Regions from separate parts of the Pseudomonas sp. CDFA 610 genome, predicted to be linked through region 1. Evidence: predicted binding sites of a transcription regulator. Region 1 holds the regulator's gene; each other region holds the start of a gene.
The links. Region 1 encodes FliA, which starts transcription of late flagellar genes. Its sites were predicted from a motif close to CTAAAGTTTNNNNNNNNNNNGCCGNTAA; they were not measured.

Region 1 (5,519 bases):
CAGCGGCTTATCACAGTTACAAGCGTTGTGGCCTGGCCGGATGCATTCTGACCAAGCTGGATGAAACCGCCAGCCTGGGTGAAGTTCTTAGCCTGGCGATCAGTCACGAATTGCCGGTGGCCTACCTCACGGACGGACCACGGATTCCTGACGATTTGCACATTCCGCGTCGTCACCAACTGGTGAGCCGTGCGGTCAGCGTGCAAATGCAGGATGAGCCTAGCGAAGAAGCGATGGCTGATATGTTTGCCGACCTCTATCACTCACCTGGCAAAAGGGTAGGTTAAGTGATGGAGACTATTGGAATGTCCCTGCATCGATGGTCTGCCAGGCATTGTTCGTTCGCGAACGTGCAGCCCCCAATGTGGCTTCGGTCTACGCAAGACAAGGTAAAGAAATAACATGGGCAGCATGCATCCCGTACAGGTTATTGCGGTGACCGGCGGCAAAGGTGGCGTCGGTAAGACTAACGTGTCAGTGAACCTTTCACTGGCCCTGGCTGAACTCGGTCGACGCGTCATGCTTCTTGACGCCGATCTGGGTCTGGCCAATGTCGATGTTCTGCTTGGGCTGACACCCAAACGCACGCTCGCCGATGTCATAGAAGGCCGTTGCGAATTGCGCGACGTGCTTCTTCAGGGGCCGGGCGGCGTTCGCATCGTGCCTGCCGCTTCCGGCACTCAGAGCATGGTTCATCTGTCGCCTGCCCAGCACGCAGGTCTGATCCAGGCGTTCAGTGAAATTGGCGACAACCTCGATGTACTGGTGATCGACACGGCGGCAGGCATCGGTGAATCGGTGGTCAGCTTCGTACGCGCCGCGCAGGAAGTCTTGCTGGTAGTCTGCGACGAGCCGACGTCCATCACGGATGCCTACGCACTGATCAAGTTGCTCAACCGCGACTACGGCATGAATCGCTTCCGGGTGCTGGCCAACATGGCCCAGAGCCCGCAGGAAGGCCGCAATCTGTTCGCCAAGCTGACCAAGGTCACGGACCGCTTTCTGGATGTGGCGCTGCAGTATGTCGGGGCTGTGCCTTACGACGAATGCGTGCGCAAGGCCGTACAGAAACAGCGTGCCGTCTACGAAGCCTTCCCGCGTTCCAAATGCGCGCTGGCATTCAAGGCCATTGCTCAAAAGGTCGATACCTGGCCGTTGCCGGCCAATCCAAGGGGTCACCTTGAATTTTTCGTTGAACGACTCGTTCACCAGACCAGTGCGGGGCCTGTCCAATGACAGCGAGCGGCTACCAGATGTACAGCAAGGCTTCCCGGAATTCGCAGTATGAGCTGATCGAGCGTTATGCGCCCTTGGTCAAGCGCATCGCCTATCACTTGCTGGCCCGCTTGCCAGCCAGCGTGCAGGTCGAGGACCTGATCCAGGCCGGCATGATCGGCCTGCTGGAAGTCTCTACCAAATACGACTCCACCAAAGGTGCGAGTTTCGAGACCTATGCGGGTATCCGTATTCGTGGCGCCATGCTCGACGAAGTGCGCAAGGGGGACTGGGCGCCTCGCTCGGTCCACCGCAATACGCGCATGGTAAGCGACGCAATTCGCGCAATTGAAGCGAAAACCGGACGTGACGCTAAAGATCACGAGGTTGCTGCCGAACTCCAGTTGAGTCTCGATGATTATTACGGGATTTTGAATGATACCTTGGGCAGCCGCCTCTTCAGTTTCGACGACCTGCTTCAGGACGGCGATCACGAAGGGCTGCACGAGGACGGTGCCAGCGGTTCGCTTGAACCGTCACGGGACCTGGAAGACGAGCGCTTCCAGGCAGCCCTGGCCGATGCGATTGCCAATCTGCCGGAGCGTGAGCGTCTGGTCTTGGCGCTGTACTACGACGAAGAGCTGAACCTCAAGGAAATCGGAGAGGTCCTGGGTGTCAGCGAATCGCGGGTCAGTCAGTTACACAGCCAGTGCGCAGCTCGTTTGCGAGGGCGTTTGGGGGAGTGGCGAGCGCGTTGACAGTCAAGGTGCGGCCTGGTCCGCACAGTGACTTCAAGCCGGCTGTGCAGAGCGTTACGTGGTAACAGGATAGACAAGGCAGGAGCCTGTCGGGCGGTGCCTCGATGGGCTGTTCGTTCAGGTCTGTACCTGTCGTTTTGCCAAGCCCGTCGTCGTTTCGTACAGCCGGGGGTGTGCTGTGCCAGTATTGAGTGAACAGCGTGTTCAGGTGCTGAACGCGTTAAAGACTGCTTGGAGGTCGAATTGGACAAGAACATGAAAATCCTCATCGTTGATGACTTCTCAACGATGAGGCGGATCATCAAGAACCTGTTGCGTGATCTGGGGTTCACCAACACATCGGAAGCGGATGACGGTCTGACCGCGCTGCCGATGTTGCAGAGCGGTGCCTTTGACTTTCTGGTGACGGACTGGAACATGCCTGGCATGTCCGGTATCGATCTGTTGCGCCAGGTCCGTCAAGACGAGCGCCTCAAGAGCCTGCCGGTGCTGATGGTCACTGCCGAAGCCAAGCGTGAGCAGATCATTGAAGCTGCACAGGCCGGTGTTAACGGTTACGTGGTCAAGCCATTCACGGCTCAAGCGCTGAAAGAGAAGATCGAAAAGATCTTTGAACGCGTCAATAGCTGATGCATGCCGCGAGGGCGCTATGGATAACAATGATTCGATGGCCGACTTTGAGTCGACCCTGAAAAGACACGCGCAGGAACTGGTTACCAGCCTTGAAAAAGGCCGTTTCGGCGAAGCTGTGCAACTGATCCATGAGCTCAACCAGACACGCGACCGCGGCCTCTATCAGGAAGTGGGCAAGCTGACTCGTGAGCTGCACAGTGCAATCGTCAACTTCCAGATCGATCCGCACATGCCTCAGGCCGAAGAGGTATCGCAGATCACGGATGCCACCGAGCGTCTGGGTTACGTCGTGCGACTGACCGAAAATGCGGCCAACCGCACCATGGACCTGGTCGAGGAAAGCACGCCGGTCATGAACGGTCTGAGTTCCGACGCCAAGGCGTTGAGCGAAGACTGGGGACGTTTCATGCGCCGCGAAATCGGTGCCGAGGAATTTCGCGATCTCGCCAAGCGGGTCGATGGTTTTCTGACGCGTACCGAAAAGGAGACTCACGAGGTTTCCGCTCACCTCAATGACATTCTGCTCGCCCAGGATTACCAGGACCTTACCGGTCAGGTGATCAAGCGTGTCACGCAGTTAGTCACTGAAGTGGAAGGCAATTTGCTCAAACTGGTGCTCATGGCCAGCCATGTCGATCGCTTTGCGGGTATCGAACATGACGAAGAATCCATCCTTGCGGAAAAAGATCCTAAAAAACATCTCGCCAAGGGTGAAGGTCCGCAGATTCATGCCGATAAACGTGAAGACGTCGTATCCGGACAGGATGATGTAGACGATCTGCTATCGAGCCTCGGCTTCTAGGTCTGTTGACGGTTAATTTTAGGGAGCACCCCCATGAGCTTCGGCGCCGATGAAGAAATCCTTCAGGATTTTCTGGTAGAGGCCGGCGAAATTCTGGAGCAGTTGTCAGAGCAATTGGTCGAGCTGGAAAGCCGACCGGATGATGCTGATCTGCTCAATGCAATTTTTCGCGGTTTTCACACTGTAAAAGGGGGCGCCGGCTTCCTCCAGCTTCATGAGCTGGTGGAGTGCTGCCATATCGCCGAAAACGTGTTCGACATCCTTCGCAAGGGTGAGCGTCGCGTTGATTCCGAGCTCATGGACGTGGTCCTGGAAGCATTGGACACCGTCAACAGCATGTTCGGCCAGGTGCGCGAACGTACTGACCTGACGCCTGCGACGCCGGAGCTGCTGGCGGCGTTGTCCCGTCTGGCTGAACCACAGTCCAATGACGAAGTCGCAGTTGCCGAGCCTGAACCTGTGGCTGAAGTCGCCGAATCGGCTGCTCCGGTTGCCGAGGCGGCTGGCGGCGACGACATCACGGACCATGAATTCGAACAGTTGCTCGATTCGCTGCACGGCTCCGGGCCGATTGCAGCACCTGCTGCGGCCCCGGCCGCTCAGGCCTCGTCGAGCGACGAGATCACCGATCAGGAATTCGAATCCCTGCTCGATCAGTTGCACGGCAAGGGCAAGTTTGCCGCCGATGCCGCTCCAGCACCGGCCCCTGCGGCCAAGGCTGGCGGCAGCGCACCGGCCAGTGACGAGATCACTGACGACGAGTTCGAAGCATTGCTGGATCAACTGCATGGCAAAGGGTCGTTCGACGCTGCTGTCGTTGCGCCGGTGGCTGTCGAGGCCGTTGCGGCCAAGGCTCCAGCGACGGCACAGGCTGCGGCCTCCGACGAAATCACCGATCACGAATTCGAAAGCCTGCTGGACGAGCTGCACGGCAAGGGCAAGTTCGAGCCTGACGCGGTCGTCGCCAAGGCGCCTGCACCTGCTGCCAAGCCTGCCCCGGCCCCCGCTGCCAAGCCTGCTGCTGCGCCTGCCCCTGCTGCAAAGGCCGAACCTGCGCCAGCCAAGGCTGCTGCCCCTGCACCCGCTCGTGCTCCCGCCCCGACGGGCGAAAAGCCGGTCGCGACCGAGGCCGAAACCACGGTGCGCGTCGATACTGCGCGCCTGGACGAGATCATGAACATGGTCGGCGAACTGGTGCTGGTGCGTAACCGCCTGGTTCGCCTGGGTCTTAACAGTGGCGACGAAGCCATGTCCAAGGCCGTTTCGAACCTGGACGTGGTGACCGCCGACCTGCAGACCGCAGTGATGAAAACCCGCATGCAGCCGATCAAGAAAGTCTTCGGCCGCTTCCCGCGTCTGGTTCGTGACCTGGCTCGCCAGCTCAAGAAAGAGATCAATCTGGAATTGGTGGGCGAAGAGACCGACCTGGACAAAAACCTTGTCGAGGCACTGGCCGACCCGCTGGTCCACTTGGTGCGCAACGCGGTCGACCACGGTATCGAAACCCCTGAAGAACGCGAAGCCACCGGCAAGTCCCGCGGCGGCAAGGTGATTCTGGCGGCAGAGCAGGAAGGCGACCATATCCTGTTGTCCATCTCGGATGACGGCAAGGGCATGGACCCGAACGTGCTGCGCTCCATCGCCGTCAAGCGCGGTGTCATGGACAAGGATGCTGCGGACCGTCTCAGCGATACCGACTGCTACAACCTGATCTTTGCGCCGGGCTTCTCGACCAAGACCGAGATTTCCGATGTCTCCGGTCGTGGCGTGGGCATGGACGTGGTCAAAACCAAGATTTCCCAGCTCAACGGCTCGATCAACATCTACTCGACCAAGGGACAGGGCTCGAAAATCGTCATCAAGGTTCCGCTGACGCTGGCGATCATGCCGACCCTGATGGTCATGCTGGGCAATCAGGCTTTTGCCTTCCCGCTGGTCAACGTCAACGAGATCTTCCACCTGGACCTGTCGACCACCAACGTCGTAGATGGTCAGGAAGTGGTGATCGTGCGTGACAAGGCCTTGCCTTTGTTCTACCTCAAGCGCTGGCTGGTCAGTTCGGCCGCGCACGAAGAGCAGCGTGAAGGGCACGTGGTGATTCTGTCTGTCGG
Region 2 (5,519 bases), on a different contig from region 1:
CTTTTTCGACGTTCAGATGGACATTAATCTAGCCACACGTTGAAACGACAGCCCCTCACCACTTCGAAAAAGGATTCCACCATGACCAATGCCACTTACAACCGCCTGAACAAAGACGACGCCGTAGTTCTGCTGGTCGACCACCAGACCGGTCTGATTTCGCTGGTGCAGGACTTCACCCCGAACGAGTTCAAGAACAACGTGTTGGCGTTGGCCGACGTGGCGAAGTTCTTTGAGCTGCCGACCATTCTGACCACCAGTTTCGAACAAGGCCCGAATGGTCCGCTGGTACCGGAACTCAAAGAGATGTTCCCGGACGCGCCGTACATCGCTCGCCCTGGCCAGATCAACGCCTGGGACAACGAAGACTTCGTCAAAGCCATCAAGGCTACTGGCCGCAAGCAACTGATCATTGCCGGTGTGGTGACGGACGTTTGTGTCGCCTTCCCGACGTTGTCGGCGCTGGCTGAAGGCTTTGATGTGTTCGTGGTGACCGACTCTTCCGGCACGTTCAACACGGCTGTGCAGCAGGCCGCCTGGAACCGCATGACACAGGCAGGCGCGCAGATGATGAACTGGTTCTCGGTGGCGTGTGAGTTGCAGCGCGACTGGCGCAACGATATCGAAGGTTTGGGCAATCTGTTGTCGCAGCGTATTCCGAACTACCGCAATCTCATGAACAGCTATGCAGCGTTGACTGCACGCTGACCGGTAATCGCAGGAGGGCATTTTGCCCTCCTGCATGCACCTCGATATCAACGCTGACTAAGCGGTACCGCCCTCAGCTCGGCATTCCCCTCAACCTGAGCACTTCCCTCGCTTGAATCCCCCGCTCCTCTTCACTCAATGCCCGCTCGCAATATTCACGACTCAGGAAAAGTATCACGTCGTTCCCATCCGGCTCTGCGGCATACCCCGGATGACCTGCAACCTCCACAAGCAGTGCCTCAGTAACCGGCGCGACATGAAAATGCAGACTGAACCCGGCAGAGAATCCCAATTTATATATCACCACTTTTCGAGGCTCATACGCCCGCACCAGAAGCTGTTCTGTTCTGCGCAAAACACCTCCCAGCTCGGCCAGCGCCGCCTCGTTCAGGTCGCCCAGATCAGAAGCGGGTGCAACAGACGCAACCATCAGATAGCCGCGGTATCGCGCATCACGTCGATGGCTGACACGCCAGTGCCCGGTCTCAAAGATGTCACACTCGGTCATACGCCCCTCCTCTGGTCCCTTATCTGCAACTGACTCACAACGGAGGATATGACACTGCACCTCAGGCATGCGAAATTGCAGGCACTTGTTATCCACCGCACCAGCAGGAACGGCTCTCAATGGACCTGACATTCAGCCACATCGACGTTCTCGTCACCGACCTTGAAGAAGCCTGCGCTTATTACGCGCAGATCCTGCAAGCCAAAATCTCCAGAACCCTGATCTGGGAACGCGGCGGTCTGCATGTGCGTTATGCCATTGCGATGATCGGCACTGAACGCTTCATGCTGGTCCAGCCGTTGGCGGGGAATCTGAAGGACCTGCTGGATACGTCAGGCGAGGGCATGATTTATCGACATTGTTATTCGACGCCGGATATCGAGAAGGCTTACGACGAACTGATCGCAGCCGGTGTGCAACCGGAGGACGAGAACGGCAAACCGCTTGATCGCTCAAACCTGCAATCACCGTCCGGGGGAAGGATTATCTGGCTGCCCAAACGGTTCGGGCATTTCTCGGTGGAGATTCTGGAAGAGAAGACGCTGGAGGCGTTTATCGAGGCGGCGTTTGCCTGAAGTCCAATAACGCGCGACTGACACACCGCACTAACCTCATCGCGGGCAAGCCCCCTCCCACAACTCGATGTTCGCCACGACACTGCGCAAACGCCCCCTCCCCTCGCTATTTCCAGAATCACAGCTAAACCTAGTACAGGCGCACCATGCACTTCGTCACCCAATTGTCATCAACCGGACGGATGGCGCCTGTGCGCTCTCAAGTTGCCATGATCGAGGCAGATAACCCCTAAGTTGCTTTCATCCGCTGCAATGTTCAAGGATCGAACCTATGACGTCGAGTCAGTACAGTAGTACTCCAGGTCAAAGTCATCCACGTTTCCTCTGGTTTCCACTGGTCCCGGTGATCCCGGCCATTGCCTGGATTCTGACTCAGTCGGGCACCTCTCCTGCCAATCTTGCTGCCTGTGGCGTACTGGCCGTTCTGGGTGTCGGTGCCGGGGTGTGGAGTGCGCGTTCGCAACGTGAACAAGCCGTGCGTCTGACCGACGATGCGCTTACACAGCATCAGTCCAATGACGCTGCAATCGGCGCGAAGGCTTCTCGGGCGCAGCTCAATGAAGTGCTGCTGGGTGCGATGCCGATCTGGGCCAAGCAGGTCGAAAGCTCGCGTCAGCAGACCGAGACCGCCATTATCGAGCTGACCAGTCGGTTCACCGGTATTTCCGAACGATTGCAGGAAACTGTTCAGGCGTCGCAGCAGGCCGCAGGCGAGCTGGACGGGCAGAATGCAGACGGCGCGCTCAAGGTGCTGGCGCAGAGTGACAGCGAGCTGAGCCAAGTCATCGATTCCCTGAAAGCCACGCAGGCCAGCCGCGACCAGACGCTGACTCAGGTGCGCAGCCTCACGGCCTATACCGGCGAGTTACGTACCATGGCAGCCGACGTTGCGGCCATCGCGGCGCAGACCAACCTGCTGGCCCTCAATGCGGCCATTGAAGCAGCCCGCGCCGGTGAAGCCGGGCGAGGCTTTGCGGTGGTGGCCGATGCGGTGCGCAGCCTGTCGAGCAAGTCCAGCGAGACCGGCCAGCAGATGTCGGCCAAGGTCGACATCATCAACAACGCAATCACCCAGTTGGTTGAGGCCGCCTCCAGCGGCGCGGATCAGGACAGCCATTCGGTGACTGAGTCCGAACAGAGCATTCAACACGTGCTGCAGCGTTTCCAGAGCATAACCGGACGTCTCGCCGAATCCGCCGATCTGCTCAAGCAGGAAAGCTACGGCATTCGCGACGAGATGACCGAGGTGCTGGTCAGCCTGCAGTTTCAGGACCGAGTCAGTCAGATCCTTACCCATGTGCGCGACAACATTGACTCGCTGCACACCCATTTGCAGCAATCCAGCCAGTCTCCAGACGAAGCCGTCGCGATCAATGCCCGTGAGTGGCTGGCACGCATGGAATCCACTTACGCCACTGACGAACAGCGTCTTACACATCGCGGCGAATCAGCAGCGCAGCAGAATTCTCAGGAAATCACGTTCTTCTAGGAGCGCATCATGGCTAAGAGTGTATTGGTGGTCGACGACTCAAGCAGCGTTCGGCAGGTCGTCGGCATCGCGCTGAAAAGTGCCGGATACGACGTGATCGAAGCCAGCGACGGCAAGGATGCACTGGGCAAGCTCACCGGGCAGAAGGTCCACTTGATCATCAGCGACGTGAACATGCCGAACATGGATGGCATCACGTTCGTCAAGGAAGTGAAGAAGCTGGCCAGTTACAAGTTCACGCCCATCATCATGCTGACCACCGAGTCCCAGGAATCCAAGAAGGCTGAAGGCCAGGCTGCCGGGGCCAAGGCCTGGGTGGTCAAGCCGTTCCAGCCTGCACAGATGCTGGCGGCGGTCTCCAAACTCATTCTGCCCTGAGTGTCCGGGCCACGGAGGCCAGCATGCCGATGTTGATCGAAACCACTGCTGACACCGTGCGTGTCAGCATCGATGGCGAACTGACGATTTACACCGTGACCGAGCTTGCTGCGGGCCTGCTGCCGCAGATGGGTGCCACGCCGCGCATGCAAATCGATCTGTCGCAGGTGACGGAAATGGACGGTGCGGGGTTTCAACTGCTGGCGGTCATCGAGCGCGAGGCTGGCAGGACCGGCACCGCGCTCAGCCTGACCGGGCAGAGCAAGGCGGTCGTGGAAACATTCGAACTGTGTCATCCGGGTGCCTTCGCTTAGCGTCCGTTGCAGTGTGGTTCAGTGACCGAAAAGGAAGTTCACGTGAGCATTAATCTTGATCAGGCACAGCAGACGTTCATCGTCGAGGCGCGCGAGCTGTTGCTGGCCATGGAGGAATCCCTCCTGCAACTGGAAAGTGAGCCGGGCGATCAGGATGCCATCGGTGCGATATTCCGTGCGGCCCACACCATCAAGGGCTCTGCGGGATTGTTCGGCCTGACGCCAATCGTCAGCTTTACCCATATTGTCGAAGACGTGCTCGACCGGTTGCGTGAAGGCAGCGTCTCGGTGGATGCGGCGTTGATCGCAGTGCTGCTCAGGTCCGGCGACCACATGCTTGAACTGATCGACGTGGTAGCCAGCCGCGGCGAGCAGCTTGCAGCCGCAGCGCTGGAGCGTGAAGCGGCGCTGCGTCAGGCCTTGCAGGCGTATCAGGCACCTGCGGAAGCGGCTGCCCGGCCTGTGCAGACGCCCACTGTCAGCGATGTGCAGACGTCCATGCTGTGGCACATTTCCCTGCGCTTTGGCGTGGACGTGTTTCGCAACGGCATGGACCCGCTGTCATTCCTGCGCTACCTCAATACGCTGGGCCAGATGGTCCAGGTCACGACGGTGACCGACAGCATTCCGGCTGTTGAGGAATGGGACCCTGAATCCTGCCACCTGGGTTTCGAGATCGACTTCCGCTCGGCAGCCGGGCACGCAGCAATCAATGAAGTGTTCGATTTCGTGCGCGAAGACTGTGCGGTAGAGATCACAGCCGTGAACGAAACCATCACAGCGACCGGCACCGATCTGATGCCGCAGAACGACAACAGCCCGGTGGTCAGCAGTGGCGAACTGCTGGGCGATCAGCGCGCCGTGCCGCGAGGCCCTGCACAGGTTTCCACAGAGCGCGCCTCACCCGCGAACGAACAGAAGAATAAGGACGGCCGCTATGTGCGGGTCAACGCCGACAAGCTCGATGAACTGATCAATCTGGTCGGCGAACTGGTCATCGCCAGCGCTGGCGCGAATCTGCTGGCGCGCTCCTGCAACCATGCGCCGCTTCAGGAGGCCAGCTCGACGGTATCGGGGCTGGTCGAGGAAATACTCGATGGTGCCCTGCACCTGCGCATGATCCCCATCGGCGACACCTTCAACCGCTTCCGTCGAGTGGTGCGCGATGTCAGCCAGGAACTGGGCAAGGACATCGACCTGATTATCAGTGGCGCAGAGACCGAGCTGGACAAGACCGTGGTCGAAAAAATCGGCGACCCGCTGATGCACCTGTTGCGCAACTCCATGGACCACGGCATTGAAAGCGCTGAAGCGCGTCGTGCTTCAGGCAAGTCGGCAAAGGGTCATTTGAACCTCAACGCCTACCACGACTCGGGCAGCATCGTGATCGAGATTGCCGATGACGGCGCTGGCCTCAACCGCGAGCGGATTCTGGAGAAGGCTCAGGAGCGCGGACTGGTGGCCAGCGGTGCGGTGCTGACCGACCAGGAGATCTACAACCTGATTTTCGAGCCCGGTTTTTCCACTGCCGAGGCGGTCACCAATCT
Region 3 (5,519 bases), on a different contig from region 1:
GTGACAGCTTCGACAGGCCTTTGCGAATCGGATACGCCGCATAGGCCGGGTGCCGACCAATGTGCAACGCCAGTGCAAGCGCCATGCAGTTGGTCACGATGGCCGTGACCAAACCGATGCCCATCAGGCCCAGGTTGGGCAGGCCGAACCATTGATGGATCAGCACGTAGTTGAGCGCGTAATTGGCGACAGCCCCGATCAGGCTGATGGTCATCACCGGACGCGCTCGTCCCAGCGCGCTGGTGAAGCCGCGCAGGGCCATGAAACTGAGCAGTCCGGGCAGGGCCAGCGGCAGGGTGATCAAAAATTGAGCGGCCATGTGCACGTTGGCTTCGGCCTGGCCGAACTGCAGCAGGATGGGTTCCAGATTCCACAGAATCAGCGCCGCGACCAGAGCCATGCCCCAGGCCAGCCAGAGCCCGGCTTGCGTCAACCGGGCCGCGCCTTCGGTGTCGCCTGCGCCGTGGCGAATGGAAACCAGCGTGCCGACAGCAGCCATCACGCCCACGCAGAAAAACGAGATGAAGTTGTAAGTGGCCGCGCCGAGACCACCGCCCGCCAAGGCTTCAGGGCCGATCTTGCCCATCATCACCGTATCGGTGAACACCATCAGCATGTGCGCCATCTGCGAAGCGATCAGCGGCCCGGCCAAGCGCAGGATGATCCAGAGTTCTTTGAGGGCAGGCTGTTGCATGGACGATGCTCGACGGCGAAAGGACTGATGAGCGGCTTATTGTCAGCATTCGAGGTAAAAAGCACAAAGCGATAAATCCGATGCTCAGCATGATTAAAACTCATGCGAATAACATTTACAGTAAAGTGGTTGTCCGGCCTATCTGGAAAGCCCGCATGTCTCGTCGTCTCCCTCCTCTTTATGCGTTGCGTGCATTCGAAGCAGCGGCCCGGCATACCTCGTTCACTCGCGCAGCTGAAGAGCTGTCCATTACCCAGAGTGCGGTCAGTCGGCACATCCGCACGCTGGAGGAGCACTTTGCCTGCCGATTGTTTCAGCGCAACGGGCGCAACCTGCAACTGACCGAATCGGCGCGTGCATTGTTGCCGGGTGTGCGGGACGGCTTCCTGGCCCTTGAACGGGCCTGCAGTACCTTGCAGGCGGAAGAGGGAATCCTGCGCATGAAGGCACCGTCGACCCTGACCATGCGCTGGCTGCTGGCGCGGCTCAGTCGTTTTCGTCATCTTCAGGTCGGGAATGAAGTGCAGTTGACCAGCGCCTGGATGGACATCGACGCGGTGGATTTCGCGCAGGAACCGTTCGACTGCGCGATCCTGCTCAGTCATGGTCATTTTCCAGCAGACTGGGAAGCCACTCTGCTGTTCCCGGAATGGCTGATACCGGTCGGCGCGCCGACTTTGTTGCAGGATCCGCCGTGGAATGTCGAGCGGCTGGCCAAGGCCGAACTGCTGCACCCGACGCCGGATCGGCGTGACTGGCGCACCTGGCTTAACCGAATGGGATTGGCAGACAAGGTGTCGCTCAAGGGCGGTCAGGTGTTCGATACGCTTGAGTTGGGGATGATTGCAGCAGCACGCGGTTATGGCGTGTCGATGGGCGATTTGTTGATGGTCGCGGAAGACGTTGCGCAGGCCAGACTCAGCCTGCCGTGGCGAACTGCGGTGGCCAGTGGCGAAAATTATTATCTGGTCTGGCCGCGTACAAGGCCCGGAGTAGAACGCTTGAGGCGTCTGAGCGACTTTTTGCAGGCAGAAGTCAAGGCAATGGAATTGCCCTTAGTTGAAATTTTGCACTAACGCGCCTCGCGTAATGCAAAAATGCCATCTTTACTAATGCCTGCGCAAGACACTCAAGTATCGTTCTTGCTGGCCGAAGCATTGCCTAAGAACCGCTTATTCAAAACGGTACAACATCTAACTAACGTTTGCTGAACGATAGAGCCAAGGATCTGGCGATAATCATTCGGTCTGGAGCCTTTATGTCCAAGCCCCGCACCCGGATTGCTACGCAGCTCGGTATCGCCCTGGCAGTGATCCTGGCAGTCGTCATCAGTGGCAGTACGCTTTTTGCGTTGAGATCCCTGGATGCATCCAACCTGGTCATCCGTGAGGAGCACATGTCCAGTGAGGCACGCCTGCTCGCCGATCAGCTCAACACCTTCCACAGCACTTTGCGTGACAGCACTCAGCGCCTGAGCGGGTTGTTCGAGAAGCGCTTTGCGGTCGGCCTGACCCTGCAGGCCGACAAACCGGTGACCGTGGCAGGCACTCAAACGCCCGGCCTGTTCCTGCGTGACACGGCGCTGAATAATGACTTCACCGAAGTGGACGAGTTCCGTCGGCTGACAGCCGGTGTGGCAACGATTTTCGTGCGCAGCGGCGATGACTTCATTCGCATCAGCACCTCGCTGAGCAAGCAGGACGGCACGCGCGCCATTGGTACGCTGCTGGACCGCAAGGCGCCTGCCTATGATCGCCTGATGGCCGGTCAGGGCTACGTGGGCAAGGCGGTGTTGTTCGATCGTTATTACATGACCCAGTACAGCCCGGTTCGCGACAGCAGTGGCAAGATCATCGCAGCGTTGTTCGTAGGCTTCGATTACACCGATGCCCAGAAAACCCAGTTCGACGACCTGAAAAACTTCCGCATCGGCGCCACCGGTTCACTGGCACTGCTGGACGACAAAGGTACCTGGCTCGTCCCGCCTGCTGGCATCCAGTCGCCTGAAAGCGCTGCCAAAGCCGTCGCCGATCTGGCCAGCAAACCGGGCAAGGCCCAGTTCTGGAATGACGGCAAACAGGACTTCTACAGCGTCGGCCAGCCATTCGCAGGCGGCCCATGGACCGTCATTGCCAGCATGCCCGGCGATGAAATCAGCGCTGTGACCTGGGACGTCGGCACGCAACTGGCCATCGGCAGCCTGCTGGCGATGCTCATTGCCGTCATCAGCGCCATCTGGCTGCTGCGCAGCAAACTGCGTCCACTTTCCGAGCTGGTTCGCCAGGCCGATGAGTTGGGTGCGGGCAATCTGAGCGTGCGCCTGAATATCACCAGCAACGACGAAATCGGTCAGTTGTCGGGCAGCTTCAACAAGATGAGTGAAGCGCTTTCTTCGATGGTGTCGCACATCCGCACCGCCGCGCAGGAAGTCAGCACCCGTGCTCACGCCTTGTCCGGCCTGTCCGGCGGCGCTTACGAAGGCATGGAGCAGCAGTCCGGCGAAATCACCAGCATGGCGGGCGCGGTTGAAGAGTTCAGCGCAACATCGATGAACATCGCCGACAACATGAGCAACACCGAACGGCTGGCACAGGACAACGCGCAACAGACGCGTATTGGTCGCACCTCCATGGAAGAAGCCTCCTCGTCGCTGCAACAGATCGCCACCTCGCTGAGCAGTACCGCGACCGTGATCGACACCCTGGGCCAGCGCTCTCAGGAAATCGGCAGCATCGTCGGCGTGATCACCTCGATTGCCGACCAGACCAACCTGCTGGCTCTCAACGCCGCCATTGAAGCCGCTCGTGCCGGTGAGCAGGGGCGCGGTTTTGCCGTGGTTGCCGATGAAGTCCGCAGCCTGGCCTCGCGCACTCGCAAGGCCACCGACGAAATCTCCGGCATGATCGCCAGCATCCAGCAGGAAACCGGCAACGCCATCAACACCATGCAACAAGGCAATGCGCTGATGCAGGAAGGCCTTTCGCTCAACGCCAAGGTCGCTTCGGCACTGGCCCAGATCGACGAACAAAGCCGCTCCGCCGGTCATCAGTTCGCCGCGATCACCACCGCAACTCAAGAGCAGAGCAGCACCGCCACTATGCTGAGCAGCAACCTGCAAAGCATCGCCATGGCCAACAGTGAACAGCGCGAAGTGGTTTCCAATCTGGCCATCACCGCCGAAGAGCTGAATTCGCTGGCAGGTGAGTTGCGCAAAGAGGTTGATCGGTTTCGGTGAGAGGTAGCTTGCGTCAATCCTGATGCGATCATGCCGGTGCTGTTTACCGGCATGGTCTTTTCGGGTTTGAAAGAGTGTAGTGGTCAACTGATCCCGGACACGACGTTAAGTTTTTCTCGGCCTGAGCCAGTGGCAGCCCACCATTAGATGGGTGCAGTCGGATCCAGTTGTACCGGTGCATGCCCTCTCACCCACTCGCAGGTCGATACTGCAACGCCTCCGCCAGATGACCGCGATTGATCGCCTCCACCTGCTCCAGATCCGCCAGGGTCCGCGCCACTTTCAGCAGCCGATGCGCCGAACGCAGTGATAGCGTCAAGCGTTCGCATGCCGTTTCCAGCCAGTTCTCATCAGCACTCGACAGCGCGCAATGCTGGCGCAGGGCCGGAAGGTCGAGGAAAGCATTGGCGCAGCCTTGGCGCCGATTCTGTCGGTCGCGGGCCTGCGCAACGATGGCGGCTGCACTGGCAGTCGTGTCGCCAGTCTGCGGGCCGGGATTGAGCGAGGTGGTTTCACGCGCAACGGTCAAGTGCAGGTCGATACGATCCAGCAGCGGGCCGGACAGTTTGTTGCGGTAGCGCTGCACCTGCTCGGTGGAGCAACGGCAACGGCCTGTCGGTTCACCCAGATAACCGCATGGGCATGGATTCATCGCCGCGACCAACTGAAAACGTGCCGGAAAGCGCACCCGATCCCGCGCGCGGGAAATCACGATATGGCCGGACTCCAGCGGCTCGCGCAACACCTCCAGCACGCGCCGGTCGAACTCCGGCAACTCATCCAGAAACAGAACGCCATGATGCGCCAACGTAATTTCGCCCGGTTGCGGACGACTGCCACCACCGACCAGCGCCGGCCCGGATGCGGAGTGGTGCGGTTGCCTGAAAGGTCGCTGCGGCCAGCTGGTCAGCGGGACCTGGCTGGCGACCGATTGAATCGCCGCCACTTCCAGCGCTTCGTACTCATCCAGCGGCGGCAACAAACCGGGCAGTCGGCTGGCCAGCAGCGTTTTACCTGTGCCGGGCGGGCCGCTGAAAAGCAGGTTGTGCGCGCCTGCCGCAGCGACCACCAACGCACGTTTTGCAGCCGTCTGTCCCTGCACTTCGCTGAGGTCCGGGTAGGGCTTGGACTGATGCAGCAAGCCACTGGATTGATAGGGCGTAATCGGCGTGCGCCCGTTGAAATGCGCCACCAGCTCCAGCAGATGATTCACCGCGATCACCCGCAAGCCCGACGCCAGGCACGCCTCCTCGGCATTAACGGCTGGCACGATCAACGTCCGCTCCGCCGCACGCGCCGCCAACGCTGCGGGCAGCACACCCTGAATCGGCCGAATACCACCCGACAGCGCCAATTCCCCCAGGCACTCGACATCCTGCAACGCCGTCAACGGCACCTGCCCACTGGCTGCCAGCAAACCCAGCGCGATCGCCAGATCAAACCGGCCGCCATCCTTGGGCAAATCGGCAGGAGCCAGATTGAGCGTGATACGCCGCGCCGGAAAATCCAGCCCTGAATTGAGAATGGCACTGCGCACCCGGTCCTTGCTCTCCTTGACCGCCCCCTCAGGCAACCCGACCAGCGTCAGGG
Region 4 (5,519 bases), on a different contig from region 1:
CATGTATTGCTTGGGATCGGTGCCGGGAATCAATTTGTAGTCGTGATCGAACAGATTGACGCCCTCCTTGTGCAGCACCGCAAGCCGCGCCTGCAAGGTATCGCGGCACTGACTGGCCCGCGTGATTGCAGCATCCAGCTCACCGTGCCCGAGCACGAAACGTCCCAGCAACGCCTGCACGCGCTCGGCAACACCGGACAGGTCGCGGGTGGCCGTCGCTGAATGCTGCATGCGCTGGTCGATGGCCTGGCTGTCCGCATAGATACGCGTGACCCGGTCGTTGATGCCCGTGTTGGTCGTGGCGAACTGCTGGATATGGGACGCAATGTCGGCAAGCTTGCCATTGGTCGACTCGAAGTCGACGATCATGCTTTCGAAATGACCCGACGCACGCTCCACGACCAATTGCGTTTCACGTGCGCTCTGACTGATCTGAGTGGTCTGCTCGTAGGTCGAGCTGACTTCCAGGAGCATCGCATCAATATTCTGCGAGATATCGTCCGTGGCTTTGCTGACGTTCTGCGCCAGGGTGCGCACCTCGTCGGCCACCACGGCAAAGCCGCGGCCGCTTTCGCCGGCACGTGCCGCTTCGATGGCCGCGTTGAGGGCCAGCAGGTTGGTCTGCGAAGAAATCTTCTGGATCAGGCCGACGATGGACTTGATGCTCGACGAGCGCTGATTCAAGGCAGATACCAGCACGCCGAACTCGTTGAGGCTGCTGGATATCTGGCTGATGTTGCCGGTCACTTCCAGCAGTTCGGAATAGGAGCCGCGCGCCATGCTCAGGTTCTGGGCAGTGGTGCTGGAAATGCCTTGAGTCTGCTGCGACACGTCCTCGATGCTGCCTACCGCCATGTTGCTCTGATCCATGACCTCCTTGGCAAAACGCGCCTGATCGGTTGCGCTGTCGCTGGAATCACTGATGTTCTTGAGCGAGCGCGCCGACTCGACCGCGATCTGCACGGTCAGTGCCTGAATGCTGCTGATCACTTCGCGCTGCTTGGCCAGGAAGCGGTTGCAGGTGCTGGCCAGCACGCGGATTTCGTCGTGGGTCAGCAATGGCAGATCCTTGGACAGATCGCCCTCGCCGTTGGCGATTTCTTCCAGCGCACCGGTCATGAACATCACAGGCCGCACAATGAGATGGCGCAGGTACCAGACCATGAAACCGACCATGCCCAGCGTGAACAGGGTGCTGATCAGAATGGCGTTGCTCAGCGCATCCAGCCTGCCTTCAATGCGCGTCAGTACACCGGCTTCCAGTTGCGCACTGCGCAACAACGTCACGATGTCGGCATGAACGGACAGCGCCACCCAATACAGCAGCGCACTGACGACAACCAGCAGAAAAAGGCTTGAGAGCTTTTTGGTCAAGGTGTTGAAAAACTGCTTTTCGACCGACTCGTACAAAGCCTTTAACGTTTGCATGCAGCAGCTCCTGGGCGCGGAAGGTAATCCGTTTGGATGGTTAACGTCTGTTAGTGCAAAAGCTTTAATGACCGGAGCGATCAGAACACTGGACGGTGTCCCGATCAGGCTCGACTACCGGCAAAAAAGCACAGAGTGGGCGGATCGGGAGATTACGCCAGATAATGGCTTATAGATATCAAAGCCGAAACCGGTCCACTGAACGCGAGAGCTGGACTGCCAGCGCGGACAACTCGTCGGTGGTGGCCGCCGTCTGGCCGATGACCCGGCTGTTGTCCTCGGACATGCTGGCGATCATCTCCACCTGATGAGCAATTTCATTGCTGGCCAGACTCTGTTCGCCAATCGTGCGGGTGATGTCGTTGACCAGATGCGTGGTGCTCAGCGTGGCATCAAGAATATCCCGGATGGCTTGCTGGACCTCGGCGGTCACCACCATGCCTTTGTCGACCTGCACCACCCCGGCTTCCATGCTGGTCACCGCCTCGCGGGTGCTTTGTTGAATGCGGGCGACCATGCCGGTGATTTCCTGGGTCGATGCGCTGGTACGACCTGCCAGGCTGCGCACCTCGTCGGCCACCACGGCAAAGCCACGGCCCTGTTCACCGGCACGTGCCGCCTCGATGGCCGCGTTGAGCGCCAGCAGGTTGGTCTGGTCGGCAATGCTCTTGATCACCTGAATGATGTTGAAAATGGCTTCCGATTCCTTGTCGAGCGTGCGGATTACCTGCGCCGATTGCTGGGCAGAACGGGCAATGCCGTCCATGTCGCTGACCACCTGATGGATCACCCGTCCGCCGTTCTTGGCCAGCGCCTCGGCCTGATTGGCCATCTCCCTTGCCTGTTCGGCATGACGCGTGACTTCTTCGATGCTGGCGGTCATTTCGCTGGCGGCCGCCGACATGGTCGCAGCTGCCGAGCTTTGCTGCTGGCTGCTGCCCGCCACAGCGTGACAGCCGCTGCTCAATTGCCCGCTCATGCCGCTGACGCCATGGGCATTGCCACGCACCACTTCGATCATGCCGCGCAGATCGCGCTGCATGACGGCAAGGCTGCGAATCAGCGCGCTGGCTTCATCACGGCTGCTCGGCTCGGCAATTGGCTCGCTGAGGTCGCCATGCGCAATGCTGTCAGCGATACGGCTGGCAGATCGCAAAGGGATCATGATGCTGCGAGTCACCCAATACCCTTGGGCCAACAGCAGCAACAGGCTGATGACCAGAACCACGCCGAGCGTGATATTGGCGGTGCTGATGGCATCGCGGGTGACTTCACCGCTGGCTTTCGAGTTGTCTTCGATCAAGTCGCTCAACGTGGACATCTGGCCTTCAAGCTGAGTAAAGGCGGCAGAAAATGTACTCAGGTCCTGCTGGGCACGGTCAGGGCTGTCCAGCGCCAGGCCGACAATCCGCTCGCCTGCGCTGATGTAGGCATCGAGGCTCGGTTTGACCTTGTTCAGTTCGGCCTTGAGGGTGTCGCTGATGGGCAACTGCAGATTGTTACTCAGGACTTTGCGGAATTGCGTGGCGTGCTCGCTGAGGGACGCCAGCACCTCTTCACGGGTGGTCTCACTCTTGCCCAGCCCGACCAGCATCGCCGAGAGCACATCGGCGCGCAGGGCGTCGTGCATCATGTCGGCCTGCAGATGATTGCTCAGCGCAGTCATGCTGACCTCGTTATCGGTCATCGCGGCCGCCATCCGGTTGTTGCCCAGATAACTGACCAGACTGATGATCAACACAGCCACTACCCCGGTGCCTATCAACAAGAACAAACGAAGTTTGATCGACATCCTGAAGCTCCCCTGCGGTCAATGAAATAACGCGAGCTGCGGACTACTCTTATGCAAAGCTTATCGACGCCTGTTCACGGATATTTAAGACTATTTTCGCGGGGTTACCGGTTTAAATCGAAAAGAAGGTGTCGAGAGAGCAGCGTCAGGCCCGCAGGACGGGTTCTGACGCGGCGAAGGGTGCAGCCTCGCTTCTTTACTGCGATGCACGCGCTTTGGCGATTTCGTCGTACATCATCTTCACCAGGCCGGCATCCAGTTGCTGGGAAAACTCGTCGATGACAGTTTTTACGCGCTCACGAAAACGGTCTTTCTCGGCGGGAGAAATGTCGTTGACCGCAATCTGTTTCTCCAGATTGGCCCGGGCCTTGTCCATGCTTTCGGCCGTCACTTCACGCTGGAAGACCTGCGCCTTGGCGGCGGCATCGCGAATCAACGCTTTCTCATCGTCGTTCAGGCGATTCCAGGTTTTCTGACTCATGATCAGCGACTGCGGGTTGAAGATGTGCCCGGTCGCCGACAGGTATTTCTGCACCTCGAAGAACTTGCTCCCTTCAATCACCGTGTAAGGGTTCTCCTGACCGTCGATGGTGTGCTGCTCAAGGCCGGTGTAGACCTCGGGAAACGCCATCGGCACCGGGTTGGCGCCGAGCGCCGAGAAGGTTTTCAGGTAGATCGGCGACTGAATGACGCGGATCTTCAGGCCTTGCATGTCCTCCAGGCGGGTGATCGGGTGCTTGCTGTTGGTCACATTGCGAAAACCCAGGTCCCAATAGCCCAGGGCGACCAACCCCTTGCTGTCGAGTTGCGCGGAGAGTTTCTGGCCGACCGGGCCGTCAATGACGGCATGCGCTTCCTTCACGTCGTTGAACAGAAATGGAAAGTCGAGCATCGCGAAGTCGGGCGCCTGAGCGGCGAGAATTCCGGAGTTGAGCACCGTGATGTCGAGCGTGCCGCCCTGCAAGGCTGACACCGTCTGCACATCGCCGCCCAGCGTGCCGCCAGGAAACAGCCGTACCTTGATCTTGCCGCCACTGCTTTCACTCAGCAGATCGGCAAACTTCTGTGCACCCTGCCCTTGCGGATGTTCCTTGACGTTCTGGAAGGCGAACCGCAGCGTGCGCTCGCGAATCTCTGCCGCATGACTGGCCACACTCGCCAGCAACAGGCTGGTGGCACAGGCTCCGGCCAAAAGGGTTTTCATCAGTTTCTGCATGTCATTCTCCGGTCTTGTTATTGGAAATGGAGTGGTTGATAGCCTGCGACGTCTGTCACCTCATCAACGGGTCAGGAAACTCAGGGGGACCAGGACCAGTTGCGGGAACAGCACCAATAAAAACAGCACAACGAACTGCGCCAGCATGAACGGCCAGACGCCTCGGATGATCTCGTCCATGCTGATCTTCGAGACGCCGCACACCACGTTGAGCACCGTCCCCACGGGCGGCGTGATCAGGCCGATGGCAGTATTGATCAGAAACAGCACGCCGAAATACACGGGGTCGATACCGGCCATGGTCACTGCAGGCATCAGAACCGGCGTCAGAATCAGAATGGTCGGTGTCATATCCATCACGGTGCCAACCAGAATCACCAGCAGCATGATCACCATCAGCAGCAGGGTCGGGTTGTCCATGAACGGCTCGAGCAACGCCGCCAACTGGTCAGGCAGCTCGGCGATAGTCACCAGCCACGACGAAACCATGGCCGCAGCGACCAGCAACATCACCACCGAAGTGGTCTTGGCGGACGACAGCACCAGTTCGAACAGTTGATTGATCTTCAGCTCGCGGTAGATCACCAGCGACACGAACAAGGCATAAACCGCTGCAACCACGGCCGCCTCAGTCGGTGTGAAAATACCGAACTTCAGGCCGAAGACGATGATCAGCGGCAAGCCCAGAGCCCATGAACCATCCACCAGCGTGCGCAGGATTTCCTTGCCGCTGCGCTTGGGTGGCGGTTCGACGTTTTCGCTGCGCGAGACGAACCACCAGGCGACCGCCAGCGCCACACCGAGCATCAACCCCGGAACGATCCCGGCCAGAAACAGCTTCGAGATCGAGACACCGGACGCGACACCGAACACAATGAAGCCGATGCTCGGTGGAATGATCGGCGCAATGATGCCGCCTGCCGCAATCAGGCCCGCCGAATGCGAACGATTGTGCCCGGCATGGACCATCATCGGCACCAGCAACGCGGCCAGTGCGGCAGCATCGGCCACCGCCGAACCCGACAGCGAAGCCAGCAGACAGGAGGCAATGATCGCCACGTAACCCAGCCCGCCGCGCTTGTG

Region 2: the regulator FliA is predicted to act here: its motif matches at 1,990-2,017, upstream of KDX39_RS22495 (methyl-accepting chemotaxis protein).
Region 3: the regulator FliA is predicted to act here: its motif matches at 1,823-1,850, upstream of KDX39_RS11445 (methyl-accepting chemotaxis protein).
Region 4: the regulator FliA is predicted to act here: its motif matches at 1,469-1,496, upstream of KDX39_RS01055 (methyl-accepting chemotaxis protein).

What each region holds. Positions count from the first base shown of each region.
Region 1 covers NZ_JAGTPM010000006.1:74,567-80,085, forward strand. The annotation lists gene flhF (flagellar biosynthesis protein FlhF) at 1-287, shown strand, start outside; gene fleN (flagellar synthesis regulator FleN) at 403-1,236, shown strand; gene fliA (RNA polymerase sigma factor FliA) at 1,233-1,973, shown strand; gene KDX39_RS12555 (chemotaxis response regulator CheY) at 2,229-2,603, shown strand; gene KDX39_RS12560 (protein phosphatase CheZ) at 2,623-3,408, shown strand; gene KDX39_RS12565 (chemotaxis protein CheA) at 3,442-5,519, shown strand, end outside.
Region 2 covers NZ_JAGTPM010000012.1:220,676-226,194, reverse strand. The annotation lists gene ycaC (isochorismate family cysteine hydrolase YcaC) at 82-708, shown strand; gene KDX39_RS22505 (HIT family protein) at 782-1,216, opposite strand; gene KDX39_RS22500 (VOC family protein) at 1,336-1,791, shown strand; gene KDX39_RS22495 (methyl-accepting chemotaxis protein) at 2,063-3,280, shown strand; gene KDX39_RS22490 (response regulator) at 3,290-3,658, shown strand; gene KDX39_RS22485 (STAS domain-containing protein) at 3,682-3,972, shown strand; gene KDX39_RS22480 (chemotaxis protein CheA) at 4,015-5,519, shown strand, end outside.
Region 3 covers NZ_JAGTPM010000005.1:304,346-309,864, forward strand. The annotation lists gene KDX39_RS11435 (NorM family multidrug efflux MATE transporter) at 1-694, opposite strand, end outside; gene KDX39_RS11440 (LysR substrate-binding domain-containing protein) at 850-1,770, shown strand; gene KDX39_RS11445 (methyl-accepting chemotaxis protein) at 1,953-3,929, shown strand; gene KDX39_RS11450 (YifB family Mg chelatase-like AAA ATPase) at 4,117-5,519, opposite strand, start outside.
Region 4 covers NZ_JAGTPM010000001.1:215,751-221,269, reverse strand. The annotation lists gene KDX39_RS01055 (methyl-accepting chemotaxis protein) at 1-1,428, opposite strand, end outside; gene KDX39_RS26495 (methyl-accepting chemotaxis protein) at 1,607-2,332, opposite strand; partial or broken gene KDX39_RS26490 (MCP four helix bundle domain-containing protein) at 2,465-3,220, opposite strand; gene KDX39_RS01045 (TRAP transporter substrate-binding protein) at 3,417-4,436, opposite strand; gene KDX39_RS01040 (TRAP transporter large permease subunit) at 4,500-5,519, opposite strand, start outside.